2 regions of the Variovorax sp. LjRoot175 genome follow, and region 2 is predicted to be linked to the other one. Evidence: predicted binding sites of a transcription regulator. Region 2 holds the regulator's gene; the other holds the start of a gene.
What was found. The regulator HrcA, encoded in region 2, represses chaperone genes, less so after heat shock. The targets are predictions, from matches to a motif close to TTAGCACTCNNNNNNNNNGAGTGCTAA.

Region 1 (15,971 bases), 3.5 Mb from region 2:
GAGGTTTCGAGGCTCATGCCTGCGCCGTCGCCGGCACCGGCCTGCGCCAGGATCATGTTGTTGGCGCAATAGCGCCGCGAGTCCCAGATCGCCCGCATGGCCTGCGCCAGGTTGGCGGCTTCGAGCACGCGACGGCGCAGCAGCACCAGCGGCACGCCGGCGCCCTTGCGGAAGTCTTCGTCGCTGGAGAGGGAGTTGCCGGTCAGCGAGACGCCATTGGCATTGAAGCCATGGCGCGCAAGCGCGCCGGCCTCGGTGAAGCTCAGGATGTCGGGACCCTCTTCTCGGCGGATGCGCAACACGATGCCGGTGTCCACGCATTCTTCGCGCCAGTCCCAGTTATGGGCATGCATGAGGCGGCCGGTGGCTGAGCGGCCGGGCAGCACGAGCAGGCCGGTGCAGTCGCCGTCTTCCGACGACGGGGCCTTGGCCGGTGCTTCGAGCGACTGCTGGAGGTCGGCATGGCCGAACATCATCTCGGTGCGGCAGTTGATCGTGATGACGTCCTCCAGCGTCGCACCCGCGCCTTCGGCGATGCCGCGCAGTTCCTCGAGATAGGTGGCGTCATAGGCCTCGATGACCTGGGCCATCGATTGCGCGAGGCGCCGCAGCGTGGCCTCGTCGACGCCGCGTTTGCCGAGCTGCGACTTGTAGAGCGCGATGCTGCGCGCCACGCGCTCAGGCACGGCGCGGCCATGCTGCACGCCACGCGCATGCGGCGTGCCGGAAACATCGACAAGGGGAAAGTATCGGGGGGTTGTCATGTTGCTTGAGCCACTTTGTCATTCGCTTGTCGCCGCGAGCGGGTAGCGATGGGGTGGATTGTTTTGCAAGAACAGAAAAAGATAAATTTAAAAATCATTTAGCATCAATAAAGAAATTGTTTATCTTGAAGCTGTCTTCATCCGTGCCTCGGCCATGAGCACCATCCGCTTTCTTCGCACCTTCGTGGCCGCAGCGCGAGGCGGTTCCTTTGCCGCGGCAGCCGATCAGGTCGCGTTGACGCAGGCGGCCGTCGGCCAGCAGATGCGCGCGCTGGAGGCGGAGCTGAAGAAAACGCTCTTCGACAAGACCGGCCGCACCATGACGCTGAGCCCTGCGGGCCATCTGCTGCTGCCGCGGGCCGAGGCACTGCTCGCGCACTACGAGGCGATGCGGCAGGACCTGCAGGACCAGCGGCAGATCGCCGGAACCATCAAGCTCGGCTCGCTGATCTCGGCCATGGGATTGCTCTCGAGCACGCTGGCAACGCTCAAATCGCTCCATCCCAACCTCGAGGTCGAGCTCAGAGTCCGGGAGCAGTCGCGACTGGCGGAGGACGTGATGAGTGGAGAACTCGATGCCGCGGTGGTCGTTGAGCGCCCATGGCCGGACAAGCCCGGCTTGCTGTGGACGCCCTGCTACGAAGAGACGCTCACTGTGATCGCGAATTCGAGCATCGCCGCGCTCGACACCCCCATTGCGGGCTTGTTCGCAAACCATCCCTTCATCCGCTTCGACCGGCGCACGCCGACGGGTGCACGCATCGACCGGATCCTGCGCCGGCTGCAGTTGGTTCCCAGGGAGTTCCTGGAGCTCAATTCGCTGCTCTCGATCGTCGAACTGGTGCGAAAGAACGTGGGCTTCACCATGGCGCCGCTGCTCAATAACTTCGATTGGGAAAGCGACCCCGGACTGCGCGTGCTGCAGCTGCCCGGCCGGCCGATTGCCCGTCGCCTGGGCATGCTGGAGAGCGGCCGGCGCAGCCACATCACGGGCGTGGTTCGCGAGGAGCTATTGGCGCACCTCCGCCGGGCGAAGCCCGGCGGCCGATCCATCGCCAGCGTCTCATCGTGAAAGCACCGTCAAGAACTTTCAAGCGCGGGGCAACACGAGCCGAAAGGCACTGCCGCGCCCCAGTGCGCTGTCGAGCAGCGCCTTGCCGCCGTGCCGCTGAGCCACGGTCTTGACAAAGGCCAACCCGAGCCCGGCCCCGTCGATGTTTGCTGTGGCGCTGCCTCGAACGAAGGGCTCGAACACCTGCGTCCGGAGTTCTTCGGCGATGCCGGTCCTTCGTCCTTCACCAGCACGGCCCATGCACGCGGAAGCGATTCGACCGCGCAGGTGATCGACGAGCCCGCCGGCGAACAAGGCGAGATCGAACTCCTTCTGCGTCAGCGCAACAGGCCTGCCGTCGATCTCCAGTTGCCGGGTCGCAAGCACGAAGCGGTAGCGTCCCCAGACCTGCTCTTCGGGCTGCGTGTCCAGGTAGGCGCGCCGCAGCAGCGCGCGCACGCGAGCGGCCAGCTCGCCTACCCGCATGGGTTTGACCATGAAGTCGTCCGCCCCCGCTGCATCGGCTTGAACCACAAAAAGCGGTGAGCCTAGGCCCGGTCAAAAGATCACTTGCGCGCTCCCCAAATCGTCCACGATCACGCTGAAACAGCGTCCACGATGCCCTGCTATACGCAGTCCCCGCGAGCCGCGCACGACCATGGAGCCTTGAGCGGCCCGGCCTTGCCTTCGGGAGGCAGATCACTTCGCCTAGGTCCGCTAAGGGCGCTGAGGGCATCTTCGATCGGGGTCAGGGACTTGGTGGCACTACACACTCAGGATCGAACGACTTAGGAAGCGCGGCGAGCTTTCCTTCCATCAAACGAAGGCGCCGGCTTACGGCAAGGGCAATGCACACGCCCAGCATTGCTTGCATGAGCCGCTTCCGCTTTCTTGTATCGATGGTTGAAGCACTCCGGTCTGGAGCGTTCGAATGGGTGCTGTTCGAATCCTTCGATGACGTGCCTGGCTTTGAGCCCTTGGCACGCTCAGAACTCAGCTTCCCAACATACAAGAGCGCCTGGGAAGCCGGGTGCGTGGCACTTCAATCCCGCATGGACGATCCAAAACTGGACCTACTCGACGACGAGGACTGAGCAGCGGCTGACCAGCTCAGTTGCCTTGGGACGAAGCGCCAGATTGCTGTTCTCGGATCAGGAACTCGTCGATCCAGGCGCGCGCCTTGGCCGCAAGCAGCTTCCTTGCTTTTGCCTCTTCGGATACGCCGCCAACTCCGATTCGGAACATCACTTTCCCGGCCCGCTTTACATCGGCAAAAAAATAATTGCCTTCGCCTACGGGCTCAGATCCAAACTCGATCGTCCAGTCTGGCGGAGCAGCAGGCGGATCGGCGTGGTCGCGCGCCGGGGAAATGTTCATCGGTGGTCAATGGTGAGACTTCTGCAGCCCAGTATGCGCCACTCCTGCTCGGACGCAACGGGGGCAATGTCATGGGTTTGACGGCTGATCCCGCAGCAGAAGACGGCCCCCCGGTCGGGCGCCTCCTCCCCCACTGGGGGCGCGGCGAGTTCAAACTAAGCTGCAAAAAATTCAGGGCTAAAGTTGAAAACCGCCGACTGTGGAACGCCAGCCACTGGAGATTGAGCACCAAGACGGCTTAAGTCATTGATCCGAAAGGGCGCACCGGGGAACTGCGCCGTTGATCGTTCAGCTCATGCGCCGCTAGACATTCGATCCTGTGGTCTTCACGCCTCCGAACATTGAATTTTTCGCTCCGGCCCGGAGCCATAGGGGCAGAATTTAGCGGCTACGTGCTTGCCGACGAATCACTTCTTCGGCGGCTTGAATGCACGTACCTGTCCCAATCTAGGAGAACCAAGATGGTCTGCAAGAACACGATTTGTCTCTGGTACGACGGCACCGCGTTGGACGCCGCGAAGTTCTACGCCGAGACGTTCCCGGACAGCGCGGTGGGAGCTGTCCATCGCGCGCCTGGCGACTATCCCGCGGGCAAGCAGGGCGATGTCTTGACGGTCGAGTTCACGGTGATGGGCATCCCTTGTCTCGGACTGAACGGGGGCCCGGCGTTCAAGCACAACGAGGCTTTCTCGTTCCAGGTTGCGACCGACAACCAGGCCGAAACGGACCGCTTGTGGAACGCGATTGTCGGAAACGGCGGCCAGGAAAGCGCATGCGGCTGGTGCAAGGACAAGTGGGGACTGTCGTGGCAGATCACGCCACGCGCCCTGACGGCCGCGATCGCCGATCCTGATCGAGCGGCGGCCAAGCGCACGTTCGAAGCCATGATGGGGATGAGAAAGATCGACATCGCTGCGATCGAAGCGGCTCGGCGCGGCTGACGCTCCCGATGCCGGCCCAGCCCCCGTCGCCGCGACAGCCACGCACGCGGAACGCCACGATTTTTTTGCTAGAACTCCGCCGCATCAAGGGGCGGTGCGCCCTCCTCCCCTCTCAGTGTTGGCCTAGGTTGGCCCTCGAAAGGTGTGCCGCCAGCGTGTGTGCAGTTCGCGCGAGCGTCACCTGAGCATGGCTTCCTTCTCGACTCTCTGTTGACGTGCGACAAGGGCTGCACACGGGTGCCATGCAAATCAACGCCTGGCGCGCAGATTCACCACGCTACGTTGAACCGGATGTTCAACATAGTTTGAATTTCCCGGTGGAGTTTTCACCACACATTGAATTTTCCGGTCTGTTCCGCCCGTAACCCACCACTCCCGTCGACTCTGCCGATGGGCCCGCGAGGGGGCCTGGTCGTCGGCCATGATCGGGCCGTGAACAGCCGTTCTGGGCTGCGGATTCAACCGGTCGACGTCTGAAAGTCGGTGACCGCTTTTGGCAGCAGCGGACTCTCAACAATCTACGGTAACTGCTTGCCAGCCGCCTCGGTTGTTATCGGTTGAGTACCCGATTAGCGGTCCGCAGCATTGCCTGCCAACGCCGCTCGCTTTGGCGACGAGTTCGGCGCTCACGCGCTCGATCTCTCGAACGACTTCGGGGAGTTGGCTCATGGAATCTTTCCGTTGGTTGGGTTGGCTTCAGACTGTCGTCGACGATGATCACCAGCTTGCGGCTCGCTCGACGACGGCTGGCTCGGCAGGGAATTGGTGCACAAGGAGCCGCGGTGGCGCGGCACCATGGGCATCACCGCTTCTTCAGTTCAGTTCGATGCGGGCGTCCTTGATCACCTTGTCCCAGATGACCGATTCCTTGCGCACGAGGTTGCGCAGTTCTTCAGGCGACGCCAGTGCGATGTCCACGCCCTGCTCGTCGAAGCGATGGGCCAGCGTGGGATTGCGCGCCGCAATCTGCATGGCTTCGTACAGCTTGGCGATAGAGGCTGCAGGCGTGCGCGCGGGCGCAAAGATGGCATTCCAGGTGCTGTAGGTGAAGCCCGGGACGGTCTGGGAAATCAGAGGCAGGCCCTTCAGCGGGCTGGCCTTGCTCGGTGCGGTGATGCCGACGGCTCGTATCGCCCCACGCGAAATCAAGCCGATGAACGAAGGCATGGTGCCGAAGATCGCCTGGATCTGGCCCGACATCAGGTCGGTGTTGACCTGCGCTGCCCCCTTGTACGGAATGTGCGTGACCTTGATGCCGGCCGTCCTGGCGAACAGTTCGGTGCCCAGGTGGGCGAGGCCCCCAACCCCGGCAGAGGCGAAGTTCAGCTCGCCCGGGTGGGCCTTGGCATAGGCGATCAGGTCCGCGACCGATTTGAAGGGCCCGTTGCCGTTCACCACGAGCACATGCGGCGCGGATGCGACCATGCCAACCGGCGCCACCTGGCTCAGGATGTCGACGCGGTTCTTGCTCAGCAGCGGCTGCGCCGTGATGTTGCCAGACGCGCAGAACATCACGGTGTGGCCATCGGGTGCAGCGCGCGCCACCGTGTTGAGCGCCGGCACGCCCGCGCCGCCGCCCATGTTCTCGACGACGAAGGACTGGCCCAGGCTTTGCGTCATCGCTTGGCCCAGATCGCGTCCCAGGACATCGGTTGCGCCGCCAGCGGCGAACGGGATGATCATCCGGATCGGTTTGCTCGGATAGCTTGCCTGCGCCCTGGCGGCCAGGGGCAGCAGAGCGGCCGCGCTGAGCACGCGGCGTCGGCTGAAATGCATGGGAAAGTTCACGGCCTCGTCTCTGTCTGGAGTTGTCAGGGCCGGGATGATGGTGCGAGTTGCAAGCCGGGACAACGCGTTACGACAGGCGTAACAGCTACCATCCGGCCATGGCCCAAAGTACCCGCAGTCGTAACTCCCCAGCCGCGCCAGCTGTCCGCCCGCCGTCGAAGAGCCTGGCCGACACCGGGCAAGCGCCGGGACGCGACCACATCCAGGCGGTGATCCGTGCCATGTCATTGCTCCAGGCCTTTGACAGCGCGGACGAGGTGTTCCTGACCTTGACCGAGATGGCGCGACGTACCGGCATGCACAAACCCACCGCGCTGCGGCTCGCGCGAACGCTGGCACTGACGCGCTTTTTGGTGCAGCGCGAGGACAGCGCCTGGCGATTGGGGCCGTTCGCTGGCTGGATCGGATCGCGCTACCAGGCGCAGTTCGACGTGGGCTCGGTCATCGAGCCCATCCTGCTCCGGCTGGCGGCGGAAACCGGCGAAAGCTCTTCGTTCTACGTGCACGAAGGCAATCTGCGCAGCTGCCTCATGCGCTGCGACGGACCGAACGCAAGGCCGGACCACCCGCGCTCGGGCGAACTGCTGCCTTTGGAACTGGGTGCACCGGGCCGCGCCATCTTGGCCGCCCTGGGCGAGCCAGGCGATCTGTACGAACGCATCCGGCGGCGTGGGTTCCATTACGCTCGAGCAGAGCGCTCCACGGGCGCAGCGGCCGTGGCGGCAGCGGTCCGGGGTGCCCACGGTGTGGTGCTGGGTGCGGTCAGCACTTCCGGGCCGGTGGAGCGGCTGACCACGCCGGTGCTGCGCCGGCTGGCGCCCATCACGATGGCCGCGGCACGGCAGCTGGGCATTGCGCTGGGAGGCGTTTCCGCGACCTCGCTGCGCGCCACATGGCACCCCTGACGTTACGCTCTGCGTAACAGATTGCCGGCAGGGGCCGACTGGATTCCAATCCGGGCGCTTCCTGCATGAATGCAGGGCCTCGACGGAATCCCATGACGACAAACCCACCGCGGAAACAACTCGGCCCCGCGCCCAATGCGCGCCGCCACCTGCCTCCCAGGCTACGCAGCATTCTTTCCCTTGGCGATCTGGAGCCGGCCGCGCGCCGCATCCTACCCCGCCCCATCTTCGGCTACCTGCAAGGCGGCGTTGAAGACAACGTGACCCTCCAGGCAAACGCTGCGGCGTTCCGCAAGTGGATGTTCCGCACTAATGTGCTGGTGGACGTATCCGCACGCGAGCAGAGCCGTCAGCTGATGGGCCAGACGTACAAGGCTCCGTTCGGCATCGCGCCCATGGGCCTGTGCGCGCTGTTCGCCTTCGACGGCGATGTCGTGATGGCGCGCGCGGCCGAGGCGGCCGGCATTCCCTACGTGCTTAGCGGCGCATCACTGACACGCATGGAACGCGTCGCTCAGGCGGCCCCCACCTGCGGCTGGTTCCAGGCCTACATCCCTGGCGAGCCCGAGCACATCGAAGGCCTGCTGGAGCGCGTCGACAAGGCAGGGTTCAAGACCCTGGTCGTGACGGTCGACACGGCCACGCTGGCCAATCGCGAGAACAACGTGCGGGTCGGCTTCTCCACGCCGCTGCGCCCCAGCCTGCGCCTGGCGTGGGACGGGATGACGCGGCCGCACTGGCTACTGGGCACCTTGGCCCGCACCTTGGCGCAGCACGGCATGCCGCACTTCGAGAACGCCGGTGCCGGGCGTGGTGTCCCCATCCTCTCGCGCAGCGTGGTGCGGCAGTTCGGCCTGCGCGATCACCTGAGCTGGCAACATCTGGCATTGATCCGCCAACGCTGGCGCGGCAAGTTGGTGATCAAGGGGCTGATCTCCGCGACCGACGTGAAGCGCGCGGAACAGGCGGGCGCGGACGGCGTGATCCTGTCCAACCACGGCGGCCGGCAACTCGACGGCACCGCACCTCCCTTGCTGGTGTTGCCGGAGGCGGCCAAAGCCAAGGGCGCCATGGCGCTGATGCTGGATAGCGGCGTTCGGCGCGGCACTGATGTGCTCAAGGCACTCGCCCTGGGGGCGGACCATGTGTTCGTGGGGCGGCCCATGGCCTATGCAGCGGCCATAGGTGGGCAGGCCGGTGTCGCGCATGCTGTCGGGCTGCTGCGCGACGAAGTGCACCGCGACATGGCGCTGCTCGGCGTGCAGAGGCTGGCGGATCTGAACATGGAGCAGTTGGTCGCCGTGTAGCGTAGACATTGCTTCGACCGCCTCATTCGCGCGGGCAACGAAACCGATGAGACCGGCTTTGCGGGTGCGGGCCTACGTCTGAGCCAGGAGGTCACCGCGCGGACCAAGCTGCATGCACAGATCGGCTGGCGCCGCGCCTTTGGCAACACCATGCCAATCCGCGCGATGAGCTTCGCGGACCAGACCGCCTTCTCGGTGCGCGGCCTGCCGGTGGCACGGAACGTGGCGACGCTGGAGCGGGGCGCGGAAACGCAATGGCAGCCGGGCGCGACGCTGTGGGTGGTCTACGCCGGCCAGTACGCCAGCGCGTTCGAGGACCACAGCTTGCGTGTGCAGGCAAGCTGGGCTTTCTGAAGGGTTCGCTCTGCGACATCGCGGCAATGGATGCCGCCATGTCCGCTTTCGGACCTGGAGCGGGCTTGCCCTTCGGCAATTCGAAGGCAGCTCATGGCCGGCTGCCATCTATCGCTGCGGAGACCAGCGGACGGTGAGTATGCATGCCGGCTGGACTCCAAAGGCGCGGTGGAAGAGGCCTGGGCCCCAAATGACAAAGTCACCATGGCGGCGCAGGGTGTGCGCCACAACATCCTGCGACGCGAAGTCGGCGGTTACCGAGAACTCAATCCTGAATTCGCTGGTCGGGCTCACCAAGACTGACATCGTCCTCCCGTCGCTCAGCGGCTTGAACTCGCCGTTTGGATTGCCTGCCGGATGAGAGAACCACTTGACGCATAGCCCAGCAGCAGGTTCGTCAGCAGGCACGTGGCGGAGGTGGCTTGATGCCCCCTTGGTCCAGTCGCGGAATCCGACAAACCAGCCGGTCTCTTGGGTGTCCATATCGCCGGCGTTGCCGAACTCGATGTTCTGCGCGAGAAGCTGCTTAGATTGCATGCCAGATTCTGCCTTCGAGTTGGACGTCTAGTTTTGGGCCGCATCCTGCCACATCCTCGACGGCGTCGACGGGCTCATACCGGCTGTACGGACTTCTACAGATCAGGCGTTCAACAGCAGGTTCAGAGCAAGCCGCTCGCCCCAGCGCACGAAGAGTCTCAAAACACTTCGGCCAACGTCGCACTCGTTCCTATGACCAAATCCAAGGTCTCCCGGTACGCCGAGCAATGTGCAGCGCGGCTCTGCCAACGACACAGCCGAGCATCGTCAGTGGAAGCATGAAGAGAACAGACAGAAACGCCAGCATCATTGAACCATGCCAAGTCGGCCAATCGACTTGTATTCCCGACCGCCCAGCGACCCAGTGCAAGGCCCCGCCCGCGGCAGCCAACAAGACGGTCAGCAACACCGCTTTTTGAAAGGCGTAGGCGCCCGGCAATACACCGATGACCAAGCCAAAGCAAACAGGCATGAAGAGTTGCGTGTGCGTCCTCATTGCCTCACGTTGCTCAGCCGCCAACGTCAGCGGACCCAAACGGCCAGTCGCATACCAGAGGCTGGTAACGACCACATGCATCCCAAGTGCCACGCAGAAGGCGAGAACTGTCCGCCGGAGGGTCAACTCCCAAAGGAAAATCGTCGGGCTTGGGCGCTGGAGCTCGAACGATTCCGAGTCTGCGAGGTGGCGAGTCGCGCGGAACTGAAGGAGAAGGCCCGACAGGCAAAGCACGACACCAGCCAAGGCGACCCATAAACCAAGGCGTGCCCACGTGAACAGGAACGGCAAGATGCTGGCAACCCAAAAAGTCAGAAGACCAAAAACCTGAAGAAGAGGGCCGGCTTTGTGGATGGCATATTTCATATCGCTCCTGGCTGGACGACGACGGTGAGTGCTGGTTCTGGCCCGAATCCGGCGGTTGGCCGATTCTGCCCTGCCCAGCTGGGATCTCAGCTGGGCGTCGCTCGCATGAGGCTTCATCAGCGGGGGGTCGAACGAGCGTCAGCGGGAGTCGACGACCAAGGCAAAGTCCAGTGAAGCGAAAGGCAAGGTCCACTGACCTTCCGCACCGCACTTGGACCGCCGGGCCTTGAAACCCCGCCAAATGCCCTTATGATTAGCACTCACTGAAGAGGAGTGCTAACAACCCCCCGCTTCCAGTGGCTGGGCAGCCGGCAACCATGCCAGCGCCCGAACCAAACCCCGTTTCTTATCCAGGAGATGCAATGAAACTTCGTCCTTTGCACGATCGCGTGATCGTCAAGCGCATTGAAAGCGAAACCAAGACCGCCTCGGGCATCGTGATCCCCGACAACGCCGCCGAGAAGCCCGACCAGGGCGAAGTGCTGGCCGTCGGCCCTGGCAAGAAGAACGACAAGGGCGAACTCGGCGCGATGAGCGTCAAGGTCGGCGACCGCGTCCTGTTCGGCAAGTACAGCGGCCAGACCGTCAAGGTCGATGGCGACGAGCTGCTGGTCATGAAGGAAGACGACCTGTTCGCGGTCGTCGAGAAGTAATCAACCCCTCTATCTGAATTCGGAGAAATCTCATGGCAGCAAAAGACGTAGTCTTCGGCGGTGAAGCCCGCGCACGCATGGTCGAGGGTGTCAACATCCTGGCCAACGCAGTCAAAGTGACCCTGGGCCCCAAGGGCCGCAACGTGGTGCTCGAGCGCTCCTTCGGCGCCCCGACCGTGACCAAGGACGGCGTGTCCGTGGCCAAGGAAATCGAACTCAAGGACAAGCTCCAGAACATGGGCGCCCAGCTCGTGAAGGAAGTGGCCTCCAAGACTTCGGACAACGCCGGCGACGGCACCACCACCGCGACCGTGCTGGCCCAGGCCATCGTTCGCGAAGGCTTCAAGTACGTGGCCGCCGGCATCAACCCGATGGACCTGAAGCGCGGCATCGACAAGGCGGTCACTGCCCTGGTCGAAGAGCTGAAGAAGGCTTCCAAGGCCACCACCACCTCGAAGGAAATCGCGCAAGTCGGCTCGATCTCGGCCAACAGCGACGACACCATCGGCAAGCTCATCGCCGACGCGATGGACAAGGTCGGCAAGGAAGGCGTTATCACCGTCGAAGACGGCAAGTCGCTCGACAGCGAACTCGATGTCGTCGAAGGCATGCAGTTCGACCGCGGCTACCTGTCGCCCTACTTCATCAACAACCCCGAGAAGCAATCGGCGTTGCTGGAAAACCCCTTCGTGCTGCTGTTCGACAAGAAGATCAGCAACATCCGCGACCTGCTGCCCACGCTGGAGCAAGTCGCCAAGGCCGGCCGCCCGCTCTTGATCATTGCCGAAGAAGTCGAGGGCGAAGCCCTGGCGACGCTGGTGGTCAACACCATCCGCGGCATCCTGAAGGTCGTGGCCGTCAAGGCACCGGGCTTCGGCGACCGCCGCAAGGCCATGCTGGAAGACATCGCCATCCTGACGGGCGGCAAGGTCATCGCCGAAGAAGTGGGCCTGACGCTCGAGAAGGTGACGCTGGCCGACCTGGGCCAGGCCAAGCGCATCGAAGTGGGCAAGGAAAACACCATCATCATCGACGGCGCCGGCGCTCCCGCCGACATCGAAGCCCGCGTGAAGCAAGTGCGCGTGCAGATCGAGGAAGCCACCAGCGACTACGACCGCGAGAAGCTGCAAGAGCGCGTGGCCAAGCTGGCCGGCGGCGTGGCCGTGATCAAGGTCGGCGCTGCCACCGAAGTCGAAATGAAGGAAAAGAAGGCTCGCGTCGAAGACGCCCTGCACGCCACCCGCGCTGCTGTGGAAGAAGGCGTGGTGGCCGGCGGCGGCGTGGCGCTGCTGCGTGCCAAGCAAGCCGTGGGCGACAAGCTCAAGGGCGACAACGCCGACCAGGACGCCGGCATCAAGCTGGTGCTGCGCGCCATCGAAGCGCCGCTGCGCGAGATCGTCAACAACGCTGGCGGCGAAGCCAGCGTGGTGGTGAACGCCGTGTTGGCCGGCAAGGGCAACTACGGCTTCAATGCCCAGAACGACACCTACGGCGACATGCTCGAGCTGGGCATCCTGGACCCGACCAAGGTGACCCGCACCGCGCTGCAGAACGCAGCCTCGGTCGCTTCCCTGCTGCTGACGACCGAAGCGATGGTCGCCGACGCACCGAAGGACGAGTCCGGCGCCGGCGGCGGCATGCCCGACATGGGCGGCATGGGTGGCATGGGCGGCATGGGCATGTAATGTCTGCCCGGCCTCCGGCCAAATAGAAAAACCCCGCAGCGCAAGCCGCGGGGTTTTTTTACGTTTGCGAGGCCGGACTCAGGCAGCGGCGAGCGGCGGCGCGCCGTACTCGTTGCCCTCGGGCTGGCTGGGCTGGACCATGAAGTACAGCAGCACCAGGCCCACCAGCGGAATCAGGCCGATCAGCAGCCACCAGCCGCTCTTGCCGATGTCGTGCAGGCGGCGCGCGCCGGCCGACAGCAGCGGCAGCAGGAAGGCCAGGATGACGACGAGATAGACGATCTCGTGAATGAAGCCTGCCACGACGGCCACGATGACGTAGGCGAGCACGAACCACCAGTACTCGGAGCGTGATCCGCGACCCGAAAAGTCGACGTACTTGCTGAAGCAGGTCTGAATGGCTTGTTGAAAATTCATCGAACAACTCCTCTCGATAGTTCCCCGGGAAAACTCCCGCGGCCATCATAAAGGGCGGTTCGCCGGCTTTGGTGACCTTCTTCGCTAGCGCAGGCGGGCGAGCAAGCCGGCCGTGGAGGCGTCCAGACCCTGCGTGTCGCCCGAGGCCAGGCGGGGTTCGATGTCCCGCGCCAGCACCTTGCCGAGCTCGACGCCCCATTGGTCGAAGCTGTTGATGCCCCAAAGCGCGCCGCTGGTGAACACCCGGTGCTCGTAGAGTGCGAGGAAGGCGCCGAGTGCCTCGGGCGCGAGCTGGTCGAAGACGAAGAAGCTGCTCGGCCGGTTGCCCGGGAAATTGCGATGCCCGCCCTCGTCGCGCTGCCCCACCATGAGCGCCTGCGCCTGCGCCAGTGCATTGGCCAGCAGCTTGGGATGATGGCCCTCGAGCTCGTGCGCCGCATCGCGCACGGCGATGAATTCCAGCGGGATCACGTCCGTGCCCTGGTGCAGCATCTGGAAATAGGCGTGCTGCCCGTTGGTGCCGGGCTCGCCCCACAGCACGGGCGAGGTGCCGAAGGGCAACGGCTGGCCGCCGGCATCGACACGCTTGCCGTTGCTTTCCATCTCGAGCTGCTGCAGGTAGGCCGGCAGCCGCTGCAGCGCGCTGTGGTAGGGGGCGATGCTGCGGCTGGCGAAGCGGTGGAAGTTGCGGTACCAGACATCGAGCAGGCCGAGACGCACCGGCAGGTTCTGCGCCAGCGGGACGGTGCGGAAATGCTCGTCCATCGCGTGGGCCCCGGCCAGCAGGCGGCGGAAGCCGTCGGCGCCGATCGCCAGCGCGATCGGCAGCCCGATGGCCGACCACAGCGAATAGCGCCCGCCGACCCAGTCCCAGAAGCCGAAAGTCGTCTCGATGCCGAAGGCGCGCGCGGCCTCGACGTTGGTGGTGAGCGCCGCGAAATGACGCGCGATGTCGACGCTGCCCGACTGCTCGAACCAGCGCTTGGCCGACTGCGCGTTGGCCATGGTCTCGGCCGTGGTGAAGGTCTTCGAGGCGACGAGGAACAGCGTGTGCTCGGGCGCCAGGTCGCGCAGCACACGCGCGAGTTCGTGGCCGTCCACGTTGGAGACGAAATGGAAGCGCTTGCCCGGCGCCACGAACTGGTCGAGGGCGCGCACCGCCATCTGCGGGCCGAGATCGGAGCCGCCGATGCCGATGTTGACCACGTCGGTGATCGTGTGGTCGGCGCGGACCGCCTCGGCGTAGGCCAGCATCGCGGCCAGCGTGGCATGGACATCGGCCAGCGCGCCGGCGAGCTGCTCGGGCGCCGGTGCGGAGGCGGGACTTCTCAGCAGGGTGTGGAGTACGGCGCGGTCTTCGGTCGCATTGATGTGCGCGCCGGCGAACATCGCGTCGCGGTGCGCTTCCAGTCCAGCCTCCTGCGCAAGCGCCAGCAGCAGTTCTTCGGTCTTCGCGTCGATCAGGTTCTTCGACAGGTCGGCGAAGAGATGGGGCGCCGATTGGCTGAACGCGCCAAAACGCTGCGGGTCGGCGGCAAAAGCCTGCCGCAGGTCGAAGTCGCGGCCGCCAGCGTCGTAATGCGCCTGCAGCCGGCCCCAGGCCGCCGTGCGATCGCAACGCGTCTTCATCGTCATGCGACCTCCTCCATCAGTTTCTCCAGCTTCACCGCATCGGCCGCGAAAGCGCGAATGCCTTCGGCCAGCTTCTCGGTGGCCATGGCGTCCTCGTTGAGGGCGAAGCGGAAGGCCGGCTCGTCGAGCCTGAGCTGGGGAATGTCGAGCGCCTTCGCGGCCTCGGCGTCGAGCGCATGCGCGAGCGGCGCTTCACTGGCCGCGAGCTCGGCCAGCAACTCGGGGCTGATGGTCAGGAGGTCGCAGCCTGCGAGTGCGGCGATCTGCCCCACGTTGCGGAAGCTCGCGCCCATCACCTCGGTCGCGATGCCGTGCTTCTTGTAGTAGTCGAAGATCTGGCGCACCGATTGCACGCCCGGATCGTTGGCGCCCGAACGCGCCGCTTCGTCCCAGCTGCCGCCGGCCGCTTTCTTGTGCCAGTCGTAGATGCGCCCGACGAAGGGCGAGATCAGCTTGACGCCCGCCGCGCCGCAGGCCACCGCCTGTGCGAACGAGAACAGCAAGGTCAGGTTGGTGTGGATGCCCTTCTCTTCGAGCCGGCGCGCGGCCTCGATGCCTTCCCAGGTGGCGGCGATCTTGATCAGCACGCGCTTCTCGACCTCGATGTCCTCGGCCCGGTAGAGCGCCACGATGCGCTCGGCGCGTTCGATGGTGGCGGCCGTGTCGAAGCTCAGGCGCGCATCGACCTCGGTCGAGACGCGGCCCGGGATGAGGGAGAGGATCTCGGTGCCGAAGCGCACCAGCATCCGGTCGATCACCTCGTCGACGGGCAGGCTGCCGTGCTTCTTCACCGCTTCGTCGAGCAGCGGCCGGTACTCGGCCTTCTGCACGGCCTTGAGGATGAGCGAGGGGTTGGTGGTGGCGTCCTGGGGCTTGAACTGCGCCAGCTGGCGGAAATCGCCGGTGTCGGCCACCACGGTGGTCCATTGACGGAGGGCATCGAGTTGGTTCATGCGGCCATTATCCCGCCGCAAAACTACAGTCCGTGTGGTCCTCGGCTGACGGGGCCGGGCGGGACCCGCGACTAGCCTTCGCTGATCGCCTCCGGAGGAATTCCCATGCCTTTTCGCAGACACCACCATGCGTCGCCATCAGCCGCTGCGTTCGATGACCGCGCGCACAGCGCGTCGATCGGCACGCTGGCCACGGCTTTTTGCGTGGGCGGTGTGCTGACCCTCCTCGCGCTCGCGACCGCCCGGGCGACCCGCACCGAACGCGTGGGCGGCCCCGCCGATGGCGCGCCGCTGATGCGCGCGCCGCTCCAGGTGGTGGCGCCAGTCGACCTGCAGCGCTACGCCGGCCTGTGGCACGAACAGGCCCGCCTGCCCAACCGCTTCCAGAAGCAGTGCGCGGGCCCGGCCACGGCCGAGTACACGCTGCTGGGTGATGGCCAGATGGAGGTTCGCAACCGCTGCATCCTGGACGACGGCAGCTTCGACGAAGCGGTCGGCGTGGCGCGCGTGGCACCGGTTGCCGGCCAGCCGGGCGCAGGCCGCCTCGAAGTGCGCTTCGCGCCTGAATGGCTCGGCTGGCTGCCCGCAGTCTGGGGCGACTACTGGATCCTGAAGCTCGACCGCGACTACCAGGTGGCGCTGGTCGGTACGCCGGACCGCAAGTACCTCTGGGTGCTGTCGCGTGCGCCGCGGCTGGACGACGCCGCGCTCGATGCCGAGCTCGACTACGCGCGCTCGCTGGGCT
Region 2 (15,971 bases):
CTGGGCGAGGCATTCGATATCGACCGCTTTTACGCCGGGCTGCGGCGGCGCCGGGCGCCGATCAAGCAGGTGTTGCTGGCCGGCGACGTGGTGGTGGGCGTCGGCAACATCTATGCCTCCGAGGCGCTCTTTCTTGCCGGCATCCGCCCGACGATGTCTGCTTCGCGAATCAGCCGGCCGCGCGCCGTGCGCTTGCATGCCGCGGTGCGGGAAATTCTGGCGCGGGCCGTCGAACGTGGCGGCAGCACCTTGCGCGACTTCTCCAATGTCGACGGCCAGAGTGGATACTTCCAGCTGGAAGCGACCGTTTACGGACGTACCGGGGAACCATGCCGCGTGTGCGCGACACCTGTCCGGCAGATGCGCCAAGGCCAGCGATCCACCTATTTCTGTCCAAAATGCCAAAAGCACTGAAAGCCCTACGGACAGATGAGGCGCCAAGCCCCGGTGGGTGCTATATTTTGTAAGCAACTTTTACATCGCCCTTGACACGTTCTTTCAATCAGCAATTCGACCAGCATGGCGCCTGGCGACGCAACTTCGCGCATCGCCTCAAATGGCTGTCGCGCTGGCTGGATGAGAACGAGCTGCTCGATCAGAGCGTGGCCGAGCGGTTGCGCGATCTGGAATCGCAGATGCGCACCAGCAAGGTCATGGTGGCCTTCGTCGCCGAGTTCTCGCGCGGCAAGTCCGAGCTGATCAATGCGATCTTCTTTGCCGCTTACGGGCGCCGCATCATGCCGGCCAGCGCGGGCCGCACGACGATGTGCCCGACCGAACTCGGTTACGACGCTGCCCATCTTCCCTGCCTGCGTCTGTTGCCGATCGAAACCCGGCTCGAGCCGTATTCGCTCTCTCATTGGCGTGACAAGCCCGAGCACTGGACCGAGATCTCGATCGACGTCGAGGATGCCGAGCAGTTGTCGCAGACGATGAACAAGGTGGCTGAAGTCCGATGGGTGCCCAAGGCCGAGGCGCGCTCGCTGGGCTTCTGGAACGACGATTCCCCCGAGGACAACCCGGTGCCCGACGCCGAGGGGCGCGTCGAAATCCCGCGCTGGCGCCATGCGGTGCTGAACATGCCGCATCCGCTGCTCGAGCAGGGCCTCGTGATTCTGGATACGCCAGGACTCAACGCGATCGGCGCCGAGCCCGAACTGACCGTGAGCCTGATCCCGCAGGCCCACGCCGTGGTCTTCATCTTGGGCGCGGACACCGGCGTGACGCGCTCCGATCTCGCCATCTGGCGCGAGCACCTGATCACCGAAAGCGAGGCGGGCGAAACCCGCATCGTGGTGCTCAACAAGATCGACACCATGTGGGACACCCTCAGCACGCCGGCGCAGATCGACGCGCAGATCCAGCGCCAGCGCAAGGGCGCTGCCGAACTGCTCGGCGTGCCGCTGCCGCAGGTGCTGCCGGTGTCGGCGCAAAAAGGACTGCAGGCCAAGATCCGCCGCGATGTGCCGCTGCTGCAGGCAAGCCGGCTTCCCGCGCTCGAAGCCGTGCTGGGCGAGGGCCTGCTCGGCAAGCGCGAAAAGATGCTGCGGCTCGCCGTCGACGCGGGCATCGCGGCCCTGCAGGCCGAAGCGGCGCGCATCCTCAAGGTTCGCCAGCGCGATCTCTCGGAGCAGGCGCTGGAACTGCAGGGCCTGCGCGGCAAGAACGTGTCGGTCATCCGCCACATGCGAAGCCGCATCGAGCAGGAGCAAACCGAGTTCGAAGGCAGCAACGCGCGCATCCTGGCGCTGCGCTCGGTGCAGGGCAAGCTGTTGCGCGAGGTGTACGCGGTGCTCGGCAGCACCGCGCTCAAGGCCGACATGGGCCGCTTGGCCTCTGCGCTCAAGCGCCCGGGCATCAAGTTCAACGTGCGCAAGGTGTACGGAGAAACCTTCGACTCGTTACGCAACAATCTGCGCGAGGTGCAGGCGACCACGGCCGAGATCCAGTCGATGCTGCACGCCACGTTCCGCCAGCTCAATGCCGAGCACGGCTTTGCGCTGCAGGCGCCGGCGGAGCCCGACCTGCTGGGCTTCGAACAGCAACTGAGCCAGATCGAGCGCAGCCACATCCACTACCTCGGCGTCGGCAACCTGCTCAAGCTCGCGCAGCCGGATTTCTGCGACAAGCTCGTGCGCGCGCTGGCAAGCCGGCTGCGCGTGGTCAACGAAGCGGCCATGACCGAGGTGGAGCGCTGGAGCAAGGGCGCCGGCGCCCAGCTCGATGCGCAGCTCAAGGAGCGCCGCCGCAATTTCACCAAGCGCATCGAGGCGGTCGAGCGCATTCAGGGCGCGGCGGGCAATCTCGATGAGCGCCTCGCCGAGCTCGCTGCCCAGGAAAGCGGTCTTACGGAACTGCACGTGCGACTGCGCGAATTCACCGGCCTGCTCACGAGCAATGAAGCGCCCACTGCCGCTGCGGCGCGCAACGAACTCAGTGCCGCCTAAAGATCCGGAACCAGCGGTGCAGGAGCTGGCGCCCTGCTTCGCCACGCACATCGTCGGCTGGCAACGCAGACATGGGCGCAGCGAGCTGCCATGGCAGAACACGCACGATCCCTATCGCGTCTGGCTTTCCGAGGTCATGCTCCAGCAGACCCAGGTGTCGACCGTGCTGGGCTACTTCGCGCGCTTTCTCGAACGATTTCCGACGGTGCAGGCTCTTGCTGCCGGCACCGAGGACGAGGTCTTCGGCTTGTGGAGCGGCCTGGGTTACTACAGCCGGGCGCGCAACATGCACCGCTGCGCGCAGGAGGTGGTCGAGCGCTTCGGCGGCGCATTTCCGCGCACCGCCGCCGAACTCCAGACTCTGCCCGGTATCGGCCGTTCGACAGCCGCCGCGATTGCTGCCTTCTGCTTTGGCGAGCGGGTCGCCATCCTGGACGGCAACGTGAAGCGGGTGCTTGCGCGGGTGCTGGCTTTCGAGGGCGATCTGTCGTCCGCCATGCAGGAGCGCGCTCTGTGGACCATGGCGGCCGAGCTGCTGCCGCTGGCGACACAGCGGCGTGCCATCGCTCGCTATACGCAGGGATTGATGGATCTGGGCGCCACCGTCTGCCTGCCGCGCAAGCCGACTTGCATGATCTGTCCGGTCAACGAGCTGTGCGCGGCGCGGCGCGAGGGCGAGCCCGAGCGCTTTCCGGTCAAGACGCGCAAGCTCCGGCGCAGCGCCCAGTCGCTGTGGATGCTGCAGGCGCGCGATGTGCACGGCCGCGTGTGGCTCGAGAAGCGTCCCTCGCGCGGCATCTGGGCGGGGCTTTATTGCCTGCCGGTCTACGAGAGCCGGGCCTCGCTGCTGGACGAGCTGGCGCCCGACGACCGCAGGACCGCACGCGACGATGCGGCTTTCGTGCACGTGCTCACGCACAAGGATCTGCACCTGCATCCTGTGTCGGTCGAGTGCGTTGCTGCGCAGCCCCTCAGCGACGCCGGCGCATGGTTCGAGGCCGGCCGGTGGTCGACGCTCGGCCTGCCCGCGCCCGTGCGCAAACTGCTGACGGCTTAGGGCCTGAACAGGCCTAAACGCTGTCGAGTTCGCGATGCCGCTTGAGCGCCGCCCAGCGTGCGCCGAAACCGCGCGCCAGCTGCTCGACGAGAAAGACCGAGCGGTGCTGGCCGCCGGTGCAGCCGATGGCTACTGTGACGTAGCTGCGATGGTCGCGGGCCAGCGCGTCGAGCCAGCGATCGAGGAACTGTTCGATATCGCCATACATGCGGGCGACATCATCGTGTTCGCGCAGCCAGTCGATCACGGCCGTGTCGCGCCCGGTCAGCGGTCGCAGCGCGGGCACGTAGTGCGGATTGGGAAGCATGCGCACGTCGAACACGTAGTCGGCATCGAGCGGCACGCCGCGCTTGAACGCAAAGGATTCGAATACCAGCGTGAGCGTGCTCTCCGGCGCCGCGATCAGTGCCTTGATGTAGCTCTGCAATTGGGCCGGGCGGATGATGCTGGTGTCGATCACGTCGGCCCCGTCGCGCAGATCGGCCAGCAACTCGCGCTCGAGCTCGATGGCCTGGATCAGCGCTCGCTGCTGCTCGGGGGAATCGGTCCGGCCTTCCTGGCGCGACAAGGGATGGCGGCGCCGGGTCTCCGAATAGCGGCGCACCAGCGCATCGGTGGTCGAATCGAGGAAGAGCGAGCGCAGCGATATGCCGTCGCGCCGCAGGCCGTCGAGCTGCTGCGGAACGAGCGGCAACGAAACCCCGCTGCGCACGTCCATCGCGATCGCGACCCGCGGCGTCTGCTGTTGCCGCTGCAGCGCGATGAAGGGCGCAAGCAACTCGGGCGGCAGGTTGTCGACGCAGTAGTAGCCCGCGTCTTCGAGGGCATGCAGCGCGACGGACTTTCCTGAGCCGGACATGCCGGTGATCAGCACGAGTTCCAGGCTCACGACGAGGTCTCCGGCGTCTTCTTGCCGAGCATCTCGCGCGCGTGCGCGAGCGAGGTCTGCGAAACGCGCTCGCCGCCCAGCATGCGTGCGATCTCGCGCGGCCGGGTGTCCTCGTCGAGCACCGAGACACCGCTTTCCGTGCGAATGCCGTCCTGGCTCTTGGCGCTGGTCTGATGCTTGGCGACCAGCAGATGGTGGTCCGCACAGGCGGCGACTTGGGGCAGGTGGGTGACCGCCAGCACCTGGCGGTCGCGGCCCAGCTGCTTCATGAGGCGGCCGACGGTTTCGGCCACGGCGCCGCCGACGCCCGCATCGACCTCGTCGAAGATCAGCGTCTGTGCCGCGCCGAGCTGGCTGGTCGTGACCGCGATCGCCAGGGCGATGCGCGAGAGTTCACCGCCTGAAGCCACCTTGCCGATGGGGCGCGGCGTGCTGCCGGTGTGGCCGCTCACGAGAAAGGCGATGTCTTCGAGCCCGGCTCGGCCCGGTTCGGCGAGCGGCTCCAGTGCGACTTCGAAACGCCCGCCCTGCATGCCGAGGCCCTGCATGGCCTGCGTCACCGCCTGCGCCAGCCGCGGTGCCGCCTGCTTGCGCGCCTTGCCCAGCGTCTTGGCTTCTTTCATGTAGGCCTGCTGTGCCGTCTGTTCGGCACGCTCGAGGGCTTCGAGGTCGCTCTGCGCGTCCAGGGCTTGCAGCTCGGCCTGCCACCCGGCCAGCAAGGCGGGCAGCTCGGCCGGCGTGCGCTTGTAGCGGCGGGCGAGCGACATCCAGAGTCCCATGCGCTCGTCCAGTTCGGCAAGGCGCTCGGGGTCGGTGTCGGCCTGGCGCAGGTAGCCATGCAGCGAATGCGCAGCGTCTGAGGCTTGCGCCACGCTCGATGCCAGAACCTCGCCCAGCGCCTTGAACTCCGGCTCGATGTGCTCGCAATTCTGCAGCAGCGTGACAGCGCGGCTCAATGCGGCGAGCGCGCCGCTGTCGTCGTCTTCCAGGGCGCTGCATGCGCCCTCGGCGGCATCGATGAGCGCCTGCGCATTGGAGATGCGGGTGTGGCTGGCCGAGAGTTCCTCCCACTCGTCGGCGCCGGGCGCGAGCTTCATTACCTCGCCAACCTGCCACTGCAGTCGTTCTCGCTCGCGCTGCAGCGAGTCTTGCGCCGAGCGCGCCTTGTCGAGCGCAGCGATCGCCTGCCGCCAGTTCTGCCAGACGCTGTCGAGCGCGGCAGTGCCGACACCGGCGTATGCATCGAGCAGGCCGCGCACGGCTTCGGGCCGGGTGAGGCTCTGCCAGGCGTGCTGGCCGTGGATGTCCAGCAACTGGTCGCCGAGCTCGCGCAGCTGGGTCGCGGTGGCGGGGCTGCCGTTGATCCAGCCGCGGCTGCGCCCCTGGAGGTCGACGGTGCGGCGCAGAAGCAGGACATCGCCCGCTTCGAAGCCACCTTCGTCCAGCCAGGCGGCCAGGGCAGGATCGGTGTCGAACTCCGCGCTCACGTCCAGGCGCTCGGCGCCTTCGCGCACGGCGCCGGCATCGGCACGGTTGCCGAGCGCCAGCTGGAGCGCGTCGATCAGAATCGACTTGCCCGCGCCGGTTTCGCCGGTGAGGACGGTGAAGCCCGTGGAGAGATCGAGTTCGAGCGCGCGCACGATCACGAAGTCGCGCAGGGCGATGCGGCGCAATGCCATGTCAGGAACCTCCTTCGTTCCAGTGCAGCTTCTTGCGCAATGTGTCGAAGTAGCTCCAGCCTTTCGGATGCAGAAAACGCACGCGGTAGTCGGAGCGGCGCACCACGACCTGGTCGCCGATGGCAAGAGAAGCCAGTGATTGCATGTCGAAATTGGCGCTCGCGTCGCGCCCGCCCACCAGCTCGATCAGGACCTCGTCGGCATCCGGCAGCAGAATCGGGCGGTTCGAGAGCGTGTGCGGCGCGATGGGCACCAGCACCCATCCCGGGACCGCGGGATGCAGCAGCGGGCCGCCGGCCGACAGCGCGTAGGCGGTGGAGCCGGTGGGCGAGGCGATGATCATTCCGTCGGCGCGCTGGTTGGCAACGAAATGGCGGCCGACCGAAACACGCAGTTCCACCATGCCCGAGGTGGCGCCGCGATTGACCACCACGTCGTTCATGGCGAGCGCATCGAACACCGACACGCCGTCGCGCATCACCTGGGCGTGCATGAGGCTGCGGTGGTCTTCCTCGTATTCGCCGGCCAGCATCGGGATCAGGGTCGCCTGGTAGTTGTCGAGGGAAATGTCGGTGATGAAGCCGAGCCGGCCGCGGTTGATGCCGATCAGCGGAACGCCGTAGCACGCCAGCTGGCGCCCGATGCCGAGCATGGTTCCGTCGCCGCCGACCACCAGGCCCAGATCGCATCGCTGGCCGATCTCTTCGACAGTCAGCGCGGGGTAGCGGGTCTGGCCGCACTCGCCGTCGCGCGGCTGTTCGACAAAGACCTCGCAGCCTTGCGCTTCCAGGAAGGCGCCGATGCCCTCCATGACCTCGTCCAGCGCGCCGGCCTGCGCCCGCGCGCCCGAAGCCTGGTATTTACCTATCAGGGCGACGCGCCGAAAGCTGGATGTCATGTACAAATTACAACATTAAAATCAGTCGATGCTGGACGATCGCGCCAAGTTGCTTCTCAAGACGCTGGTCGAGCGCTATATCGCCGAGGGCCAGCCGGTGGGCTCGCGCACGCTTTCCCGGGCTTCGGGGCTGGAGCTTTCGCCTGCGACCATCCGCAACGTGATGTCCGACCTCGAAGGGCTCGGGCTGATCGCCAGTCCGCACACCTCAGCAGGCCGCATTCCGACTGCGCGCGGCTATCGGCTTTTCGTCGACACCATGCTGACTGCCCAGCGCGAGCAGTTCACGCCGCCGAGCCTCGCGCCCGACCAGCCGCAGAAGGTGATCGCGAACGCGGCGAACCTGCTGTCGAACCTGTCGCAGTTCGTCGGCGTGGTGATGGCGCCGCGCCGCGCATCCGTTTTTCGTCAGATCGAATTCCTTCGCCTTTCCGACCGCCGCCTGCTCGTGATCATCGTGTCGCCCGACGGCGATGTGCAGAACCGGGTGATCTTCCCCGAGGTCGACTATTCGCAGTCGCAACTGGTCGAGGCATCGAACTACATCAACACGCACTTTGCGGGTCTGTCGATCGAGCAGGTGCGCGATCGGCTTCAGTCCGAGATGGAGCAATTGCGCGGCGAGATCGCTGCGCTGATGCAGGCCGCTGTCCAGGTGAGTTCCGAGGTGCTGACGGAAGCCCAGGACGAAGTCGTGATCGCGGGCGAGCGGAATCTGCTGGCCGTCACCGATTTCTCTAGCGACATGAGCCACCTGCGTCGTGCGTTCGAGCTGTTCGAGCAGAAGGCCCAACTGATGCGCCTGCTCGACGTGTCGAGCAAGGCAGACGGCGTGCGCATCTTCATCGGCGGGGAAAGCCAGGTGGTGCCCTTCGACGACCTGTCGATCGTGAGCGCGAACTACGAGGTCGACGGCGAGGTGGTGGGTACGCTTGGCGTCATCGGTCCGACGCGCATGCCCTATGAGCGCATGATCCAGATCGTCGACATCACGTCGCGGCTGGTCACCAATGCGCTGAGCCACCGCAAATAGCGGCGCCCGGCGCCCACTAGAATCCCTGATGTGCGGGCCGTTAGCTCAGCTGGTTAGAGCAGCGGACTCATAATCCGTTGGTCGATGGTTCAAGCCCATCACGGCCTACCACCACGCCTTGTCGCCCTCAGTCGCGGGGCCAACTCCTCAGGCCTTTGCCTGTGTCTCGATCCGGCGACCTGGATCCAGGGCATAGAGGACCGCTTTCTCGTCCTGGCCCTTGGTGGATGCGTCCCCGAGCGGCATTTGTGCCGAGCCGTAGAGCTCGCGCTCCAGTCTTTTGGCGCGTTCGGAATACATCCGGGCCAAGGCCCCGTGATGTTCGGCAGCAGCCTGATGCTCGATACGCGCGAGATGGGCTTCTTCGAGAAGCGCCATGACTCGCCTGAGGTGGCCGTTTCGATTGGGCTGGAAAAAGCTGAACATCGGGACCTCCATCCAATGAACTAATGGAAGCCGTTTTTAGCGCCAGTTGGCCAAGTGGCGCTGTAGGTGCAGTGCCCATGTGGTTGGAATGTCATGATTTAGTTCACATTTCTGCCAAGACTTTGATGCACAACTGACTCGACGTAGACTCACAGGCGGTTGATCGACGGCTCAAGTCCAACACGATCTACCGCTCTCTTTCTTTCGCTGCCCAGCGATGGGGTGTTGCGAGGATGCTATAATCGCAAGCTGTGCGGCTGTAGCTCAGTTGGATAGAGTACTTGGCTACGAACCAAGGGGTCGTGGGTTCAATTCCTGCCAGCCGCACCATCATCAGGAAAGCCCGCAACGAAAGTTGCGGGCTTTTTTCATTGGAGCTTTCTGCGATGAGCAAGGCATTCACCAAAGAAAACGATGCAGGCGATGATGACGACGGTACGGCCGGCGCCGCGCCGCCTCTCCCCGCCGGGAGCAAGAACTACATCACCCCGCAGGGCTACGCGCGCCTGCGTGCCGAGCTGCTCGAACTGATGGATGTCGAGCGGCCCAAGGTCGTGGAGGCCGTGCACTGGGCGGCCAAGAACGGCGATCGCTCGGAGAACGGCGACTACCTCTACGGAAAGAAGCGGCTGCGCGAGATCGACCGGCGGATCCGCTTTCTCACCAAGCGGCTCGAGGTGGCGGAGGTGACGGACCCTTCGGTCCATCATGGCCGCGACCAGGTCTTCTTCGGCGCCACCGTGCGCTACGCCGACGAGACCGGCGAGGAGCGCGTCGTGACCATCATGGGCATCGATGAAGCCGAAAGCGCGCAAGCGCAGGTCAGCTGGATTTCTCCGATTGCCAGGGCACTGCTGAAGTCGCGGGAGGGGGATGTGGTCAAGCTTGCGACACCGGGCGGCGTGCACGAGATCGAGATACTGGCGGTGAGCTATCCGCCGCCCGCTGCAGCTTAAGGGGCCGGCACTGTCCGTGCGGCCGCGAGCACGGATGGCGTACGCCGCGCGGCCCGCAGCACGGCCTCGAGATGCGTGCGGTCGCGCACTGCGATCACGAAACGCAGGTCGGTGGAGTCCTGCGGCGTTTCGTCGGCCATCTCCACGTGGGTGATGTCGGCCTCCGCGTCCGCCAGCGTTGCGGCGACGCGTGCGAGCACACCTTTGTCGTTGCGCACCGTGATGACGACGCCTGTCTCGAAGGTCCGGACCGGGTCGTCGGCCCATTCCACGGCAAAGAAACGTTCGCTGTCCTTGTGGCGCAAACGTTGGCCAACCCCGCACGCTTCGGTGTGCACGACCAAGCCTTCGCCATGGCCGAGGTAGCCCATGATCGGGTCGTCCGGAATGGGGCGGCAGCAGAGCGCGAAGCGGACCGAGGAGTTCTCGCTGCCGTCCAGCGTGACAGCCCCTTGCGAGACGGCTTCGTGCGCGGTGAAGCGCTCGCGGCTCAGCATCAGCGCATCGGGCTTCTCGCCGCGTTCTGCCAGGAGCGCCATGAGCCGCTTCGCAACGATGCTGGCGATGCGCTTGCCGAGACCGATGTCGGTCAGCAACTCCGAACGCGTGCGGTTGCCGGTGAATCGCAGCAGCTTTTCCCAGATCTGCTGGTGCTCCTCGTCATCGTCGGGCAGGTTGCCGAGGCCCTCGGCGCGCAACGCCTGGGCCAGGAGTTTTTCGCCCAGGCCTTCGGATTCGGCATGCGCCAGAGTCTTGAGGTAGTGGCGGATCTTGGAGCGGGCCCGTCCGGTTCGCACGAAGCCGAGCCACGCGGGATTTGGCGTCGACACGGGCGCCGTGATCACCTCGACCACGTCGCCATTCTTTAGCTCGGTGCGCAGCGGAACCTGGTCGCCGTTGATGCGCGCGGCTGAAGTGTGGTCGCCGATGTTGCTGTGGATCGCATAGGCGAAATCGACCACCGTCGCGCCGCGGGGCAGCGCCAGGATCTGGCTCTTGGGCGTGAACACGTAGACCGCGTCGGGAAACAGGTCGACCTTGACGTGATCCCAGAATTCGGCCGCATCGCGCGTTTCATCCTGGATGTCGAGCAGCGACTGGAGCCACTTGGCGCCCAGACGATCGCTGGTCGCCGCGCTGGGCTCGGCCGCCTTGTAGAGCCAGTGAGCTGCCACGCCGGACTCGGCCACCACGTGCATGGCCTCGGTGCGCAGCTGGAATTCGACGTTGACGCCGGCCGGGCCGACCAGCGTGGTGTGCAGCGACTGGTAGCCGTTGAGCTTGGCGATCGCGATGTGGTCCTTGAACTTGCCGGGCAGGGGCTTGTACATCTGGTGCAGGATGCCGAGCCCGGTGTAGCAAGCGATCACCGTCGGCACGATCAGGCGGAAGCCGTAGATGTCGGTCACCTGGGCAAAGCTCAAATGCTTTTCTTCCATCTTGCGGTAGATGGAATAGAGCGTCTTCTCGCGGCCGGCCATCCGCACGCTCATGCCAGCTGCGGCGAAGGCAGTTTCGAGTTCCTGCTGCACCTTCTGAATCAGGTCGCGGCGTCGGCCGCGGGCCTTGGTGACCGCTTTTGCGAGGATCGCATAGCGCCAGGGCCTGAGATGGCGGAACGACAGATCCTGCAGTTCCCTGTAGGTCTGGTTGAGCCCGAGCCGGTGCGCGATGGGCGCGTAGATTTCGATCGTCTCACGCGAGATCCGGGCCCATTTCTCGCGCGGCGCATCGTCGAGCGTGCGCATGTTGTGCGTCCGGTCCGCCAGCTTGACGAGAATCACCCGCACATCGCGCGCCATGGCGAGCAGCATCTTGCGGAAGGACTCGGCCTGGTTCTCCTCGCGCGTGTTGAAGCGGAGCTTGTCCAGCTTGGTGAGGCCGTCGACGAGCTCTGCGACCGGTGCACCGAAGCGCTCGATCAGCTCCGACTTGGTCACGCCGCAATCCTCGATGGCATCGTGCAGCAGGGCGGCCATCAGGGCCTGCGCATCGAGCTTCCATTCGGCGCATTGCGCCGCCACCGCGATAGGATGCGTGATGTAGGGTTCGCCGCTGTTGCGCAGCTGTCCCAAGTGCGCCTCATCGGCGAAGCGGTAGGCGCGGCGCACCTGTTCGACGTCTTCGACGCTCAGGTAGTCGAGCCGGTCGGTCAGCGCAGCGAAGCTGGCGGCAGCCGCGTTCAACGCCGCCGGACTCGGCCGTGGCGTGCCTCGGGGGGCATCGGACTGGGACTTGACAACCACGCTCATGGCTTCCACTTTAGCGTGGCAGTCGATTCGACGCGTCCAGGCATAAAAAAAGCACCGCAAGGCGGTGCTCTTTGTTGCAAGCGTGCGTCAACTCAGCCGGGCACTTTCTTGAGCATCTCGATCCCGATCTTGCCCTCTGCGATCTCGCGCAGGGCAGTGACACCGGGCTTGTTCTTGCTCTCGATCTTCGGCGCGTGGCCCTGGCTCAGCATGCGCGCACGGTAGGTGGCTGCCAGCACCAGCTGGAAGCGGTTCGGAATGTGTTGCAGGCAGTCTTCGACGGTGATGCGGGCCATGAGGATCTTTCGACGTACAGGTGATCGGGATCAGGGAATGTTCAGCGCGGCAAAAGTGTCGGCACGCGCGCGGCGCTGTGCGGAATACCGGAGCCGCTGAGCGTGGACAATCGCCTTGAGGTCAAAAAGTGCGCGCTCAAATAACTCGTTGATTATAACGAAGTCGAATTCGTTTGCGCGTGCCATCTCCTCGGCGGCGTTCTGCAGCCTCAGCTCGATGACCGCGGCGCTGTCCTCTCCGCGCCGTTCGAGCCGGGACCGCAGTTCTTCCCAACTCGGCGGCAGGATGAAGATCGTCACTGCGTTGGCAAAGGTCTTTCGGATCTGGAGCGCGCCCTGGAAGTCGATTTCGAGGATGACGTCCGCGCCTTGGGCGATCCGCTCTTCGATTGCCTTCTTCGAGGTGCCGTAGCGCTGGCCGTGAACGTGCGCCCATTCGACGAAGGCATCGGAGGCGACCATCGCGTCGAACTCCGAGCGCGAAGCGAAAAAGTACTCGCGACCATGCTTTTCCTGGCCGCGCGGGGGGCGGGTGGTGTGCGACACCGATGGCTGCACGGCGGAATCGAGCTCCATCAGGGCCTTGACCAGGCTTGATTTGCCGGCGCCGCTCGGCGCTGCGACCACGAAAATGTTGCCGGGGTAATCCATTCGCTCGTTCTCTACTTATTCGATGTTCTGGACCTGCTCGCGCATCTGCTCGATCAGCACCTTCATGTCGACGCCGATCCGGGTGAGTTCGAGCGTCGCCGATTTGGAGCCCAGGGTGTTGGCCTCGCGATGCAGTTCCTGGATCAGGAAATCGAGGCGTTTGCCGATCTCGCCGCCCTTCTTGACCAGCCGCTCGATCTCTTCGAGGTGCGAGTTAAGGCGCGTCAGCTCCTCGGCGACATCGATGCGGATCGCAAAGGCCGTGGCTTCGGTCATGGCGCGATCCTGCGCCGCTTCCGGTGGCGTGCCGCCGGCGGCGAGGCCCATGGCCTCCTGCCAGCGCTCGAGAAAGCGGGTGCGCTGCTGCTCGACGAGCTGGGGCACCAGCGGCAGCGCCTGCTCGACCAGCTTGCGCAGCTGGGCAAGGTGATCCTGCAGCATCCGCGCAAGCCGGGCGCCTTCGCGCTCGCGCGCCGAAACAAGCGCCTTGAGCGTCTTCTCCGCCACCTCGGACAGCTCAGGCCCCAAGTCACCCTTCGCCTGTGTGTCGCCGGCCGCCAGGCGCAGTACGTCCGCCACGCTGAGTTCCCGGGCAGCCGGCAGCCAGGACTTGATGTTGTCCTGTACGCCGTTGAGCCGCTGCAGCAACTTGGGCGAGGGTTCGCCGATGCCCGCGGTACCGCCGCCTTCGATCGAGGCGCGCAGCTCGACCTTGCCGCGCTTGAGCTGCCCCGTCAGCAGTTCGCGCAAGGCCGGCTCGTGCTGGCGCAACTCCTCGGGCAATTTGAAAGTGAGGTCGAGAAAACGGCTGTTGACCGAGCGAATCTCGACCCCGAGCCGGCCCGCGCCATGGGGCCGCGGCTCGGTGTCGGCGTGGCTGCCCGCGGGGCCGTTCTGGCCGCTGGCATAGCCGGTCATGCTGTAAACTGGCATTGCGCCTCGCTGTGAAATTGTGTGTACGCACCGAGACGACGGCACGGCGTTCGCTTGCCGCACCATCGCCTTCGGGCGAAACTCCCGGATTATGTCAAAGGTCAAACCTTCGCCCCTGTTGCCTGACACGGTCATCGGCGGTTATCGCGTCGTGCGTCGGCTTTCTGCCGGTGGTTTCGGCGTCGTCTACCTCTCCGTCGACCAAAGTGGCCAGCAGGTGGCCATCAAGGAATACCTTCCTTCCTCCCTGGCAACCCGGGGCACCGGCGAGCTTGCGCCCCAGGTGCCTCCCGAAAAGCTGTCGCTCTACCGGCTGGGGCTGAAGAGCTTTTTCGAGGAAGGGCGTTCGCTCGCGCAGATCTCGCATGCCTCGGTGGTCAGCGTGCTCAACTTCTTCCGCGAGAACGAAACCGTCTACATGGTCATGAACTACCTGGAGGGCGCCACCCTGCAGGATTTCATCGTGACCGCGCGGGACCTCAAGAAACAGAAGGTCTTCCGTGAGTCCACCATCCGTTCGCTGTTCGACGAGATCCTGCGCGGCCTGCGCATCGTGCACCAGCACAAGATGCTTCACCTGGACATCAAGCCGGCCAACATCTTCGTGACCGACGACGATCGCGCGGTGATGATCGATTTCGGCGCCGCGCGCGAAGTGCTCTCCAAGGAAGGTAACTTTATCCGCCCGATGTACACGCCCGGCTTCGCGGCGCCAGAGATGTACCGCCGCGATTCGTCGATGGGCCCCTGGACCGACATCTACGCCATCGGCGCCTGCATCTATGCCTGCATGCAGGGCTATCCCCCGAACGACGCCCCGCAGCGCATCGAGAAAGACCGGCTCGGCCTGTCGCTCTCGCGCCTGCGCGGCATCTACTCCGACAACCTGATCGAAGTGGTCGAGTGGTGCATGTCGCTCGACCCGCTCTCGCGTCCGCAGTCGGTCTTCGCGCTGCAGAAGGAGCTGAGCCGCGAAGGCGAGCGCCGCTACACCAAGCTCACGGTGAGCGAGAAGGTCCGGCTGTCGATCGACAACATGCGGTCCTTCGAAAAGAAGGGGTTGCCGAAGGCGGCAGCGCCGACGACACGTCCGGCATGAAATTCTCCGTCTTCCAGGTCAGCCGCAAGGGTGGCCGTCTCAAGAACGAAGACCGCATGGGCTACTGCTACACGCGCGAATCGGGCCTCTTCGTGCTGGCGGACGGCATGGGCGGGCATCCCGAAGGCGAGGTGGCGGCCCAGCTGGCGCTGCAGACCATCGCGGCGCTGTACCAGCGCGAGGCGCGACCGATCGTCAAGGACGTCAAGGCATTCCTGACTGCGTCGGTGATGGCCGCGCACCAGCAGATCATGCGCTACGCAGGCAACAAGGGCATGCTCGACACCCCGCGCACGACGGTGGTTGCCGCCGTTTTGCAGGGGACCACCGCCACCTGGATCCATTGCGGCGACTCGCGGCTCTACGTGGTGCGCGACGGCGAGCTGCTGACCCGCACGCGCGACCACTCCCACGCCGAGCGGCCGCGCGCCAACGCCGGGGCCGAGATCGTCAACCGCAACCTGCTGCTGACCTGCCTGGGTTCCCCGACCACGCCGCTGTTCGACATCTCGGCGCCGCTGCAGCTCCAGCGCGGCGACCGCATCATGCTGTGCTCCGACGGCCTCTGGGGCGTGCTGGACGAAGCCCTGATCGTGCACACGCTCTCCTCCGGCAAGCCCGTCTCCGATGCGGCGCCCGACCTGGCCGAGATGGCACTGCGCAACGGCGGCACCCACAGCGACAACGTGACGCTGATCGCGCTCGAGTGGGAGATGCCCGAGGCGACGGGCCAGGCACGCGGCGTTTCGACCGACAGCATCAGCGACGGCGTGTTCGCCTCGACCATCCAGGCCGGCATGCCCTCCGACAGCGAACTCGACGACCTCGACGAGGACGCGATCGAACGCTCGATTGCCGAAATCAACGAGGCGATACGACGCTCCGCTGCGCGCAAAGCCTGATTTTTCTTCCTTCTTTTTTCGCTCCACATGACAGTTTTCGTACGAAGCGGCGGCCGTGCCGCCGACCAGTTGCGCCCCGTGCGCGTCACGCGCGGTTTCACGATTCACGCCGAGGGCTCGGTGCTGATCGAGTTCGGCCAGACGCGCGTGTTGTGCACCGCCTCGGTCGAGGAAAAGGTGCCGCCGCACAAGCGCGGCAGCGGCGAGGGCTGGGTCACGGCCGAGTACGGCATGCTGCCGCGCGCCACGCATACGCGCAGCGATCGAGAAGCGGCGCGCGGCAAGCAGAGCGGCCGCACGCAGGAAATCCAGCGCCTCATCGGCCGCTCCATGCGCGCCGTGTTCGATCTGGCCGCGCTGGGGGAGCGCACGATCCATCTCGACTGCGATGTGCTGCAGGCCGACGGCGGTACGCGCACGGCCGCGATCACCGGCGCCTTCGTGGCGGCGCAG

Region 1: a site for HrcA is predicted at 10,140-10,166, ahead of groES (co-chaperone GroES). Genes of this name have one in related genera too.

The regions. Positions count from the first base shown of each region.
Region 1 is NZ_CAXURY020000001.1:4,732,891-4,748,861, forward strand. Features, by position in the region: gene ACSQ89_RS23610 (C45 family autoproteolytic acyltransferase/hydolase) at 1-764, opposite strand, end outside; gene ACSQ89_RS23615 (LysR substrate-binding domain-containing protein) at 919-1,836, shown strand; gene ACSQ89_RS23620 (ATP-binding protein) at 1,855-2,313, opposite strand; gene ACSQ89_RS23625 (hypothetical protein) at 2,688-2,909, shown strand; gene ACSQ89_RS23630 (hypothetical protein) at 2,926-3,192, opposite strand; gene ACSQ89_RS23635 (VOC family protein) at 3,654-4,133, shown strand; gene ACSQ89_RS23640 (Bug family tripartite tricarboxylate transporter substrate binding protein) at 4,947-5,921, opposite strand; gene ACSQ89_RS23645 (IclR family transcriptional regulator) at 6,020-6,826, shown strand; gene ACSQ89_RS23650 (alpha-hydroxy acid oxidase) at 6,919-8,133, shown strand; gene ACSQ89_RS23655 (autotransporter domain-containing protein) at 8,158-8,487, shown strand; gene ACSQ89_RS23660 (hypothetical protein) at 8,596-9,024, opposite strand; gene ACSQ89_RS23665 (hypothetical protein) at 9,215-9,886, opposite strand; gene groES (co-chaperone GroES) at 10,249-10,539, shown strand; gene groL (chaperonin GroEL) at 10,572-12,224, shown strand; gene ACSQ89_RS23680 (DUF805 domain-containing protein) at 12,303-12,641, opposite strand; gene pgi (glucose-6-phosphate isomerase) at 12,726-14,276, opposite strand; gene tal (transaldolase) at 14,273-15,226, opposite strand; gene ACSQ89_RS23695 (lipocalin family protein) at 15,332-15,971, shown strand, end outside; gene ACSQ89_RS23700 (HAD family hydrolase) at 15,952-15,971, opposite strand, start outside.
Region 2 is NZ_CAXURY020000001.1:1,204,456-1,220,426, forward strand. Features, by position in the region: gene mutM (bifunctional DNA-formamidopyrimidine glycosylase/DNA-(apurinic or apyrimidinic site) lyase) at 1-414, shown strand, start outside; gene ACSQ89_RS06080 (dynamin family protein) at 486-2,447, shown strand; gene mutY (A/G-specific adenine glycosylase) at 2,473-3,504, shown strand; gene rapZ (RNase adapter RapZ) at 3,518-4,393, opposite strand; gene recN (DNA repair protein RecN) at 4,390-6,072, opposite strand; gene ACSQ89_RS06100 (NAD kinase) at 6,074-6,970, opposite strand; gene hrcA (heat-inducible transcriptional repressor HrcA) at 6,999-8,003, shown strand; tRNA gene ACSQ89_RS06110 (tRNA-Ile) at 8,038-8,114, shown strand; gene ACSQ89_RS06115 (hypothetical protein) at 8,151-8,429, opposite strand; tRNA gene ACSQ89_RS06120 (tRNA-Arg) at 8,683-8,759, shown strand; gene greB (transcription elongation factor GreB) at 8,816-9,385, shown strand; gene ACSQ89_RS06130 (RelA/SpoT family protein) at 9,382-11,637, opposite strand; gene rpoZ (DNA-directed RNA polymerase subunit omega) at 11,730-11,933, opposite strand; gene gmk (guanylate kinase) at 11,964-12,584, opposite strand; gene ACSQ89_RS06145 (YicC/YloC family endoribonuclease) at 12,600-13,517, opposite strand; gene ACSQ89_RS06150 (serine/threonine protein kinase) at 13,609-14,616, shown strand; gene ACSQ89_RS06155 (PP2C family protein-serine/threonine phosphatase) at 14,613-15,518, shown strand; gene rph (ribonuclease PH) at 15,546-15,971, shown strand, end outside.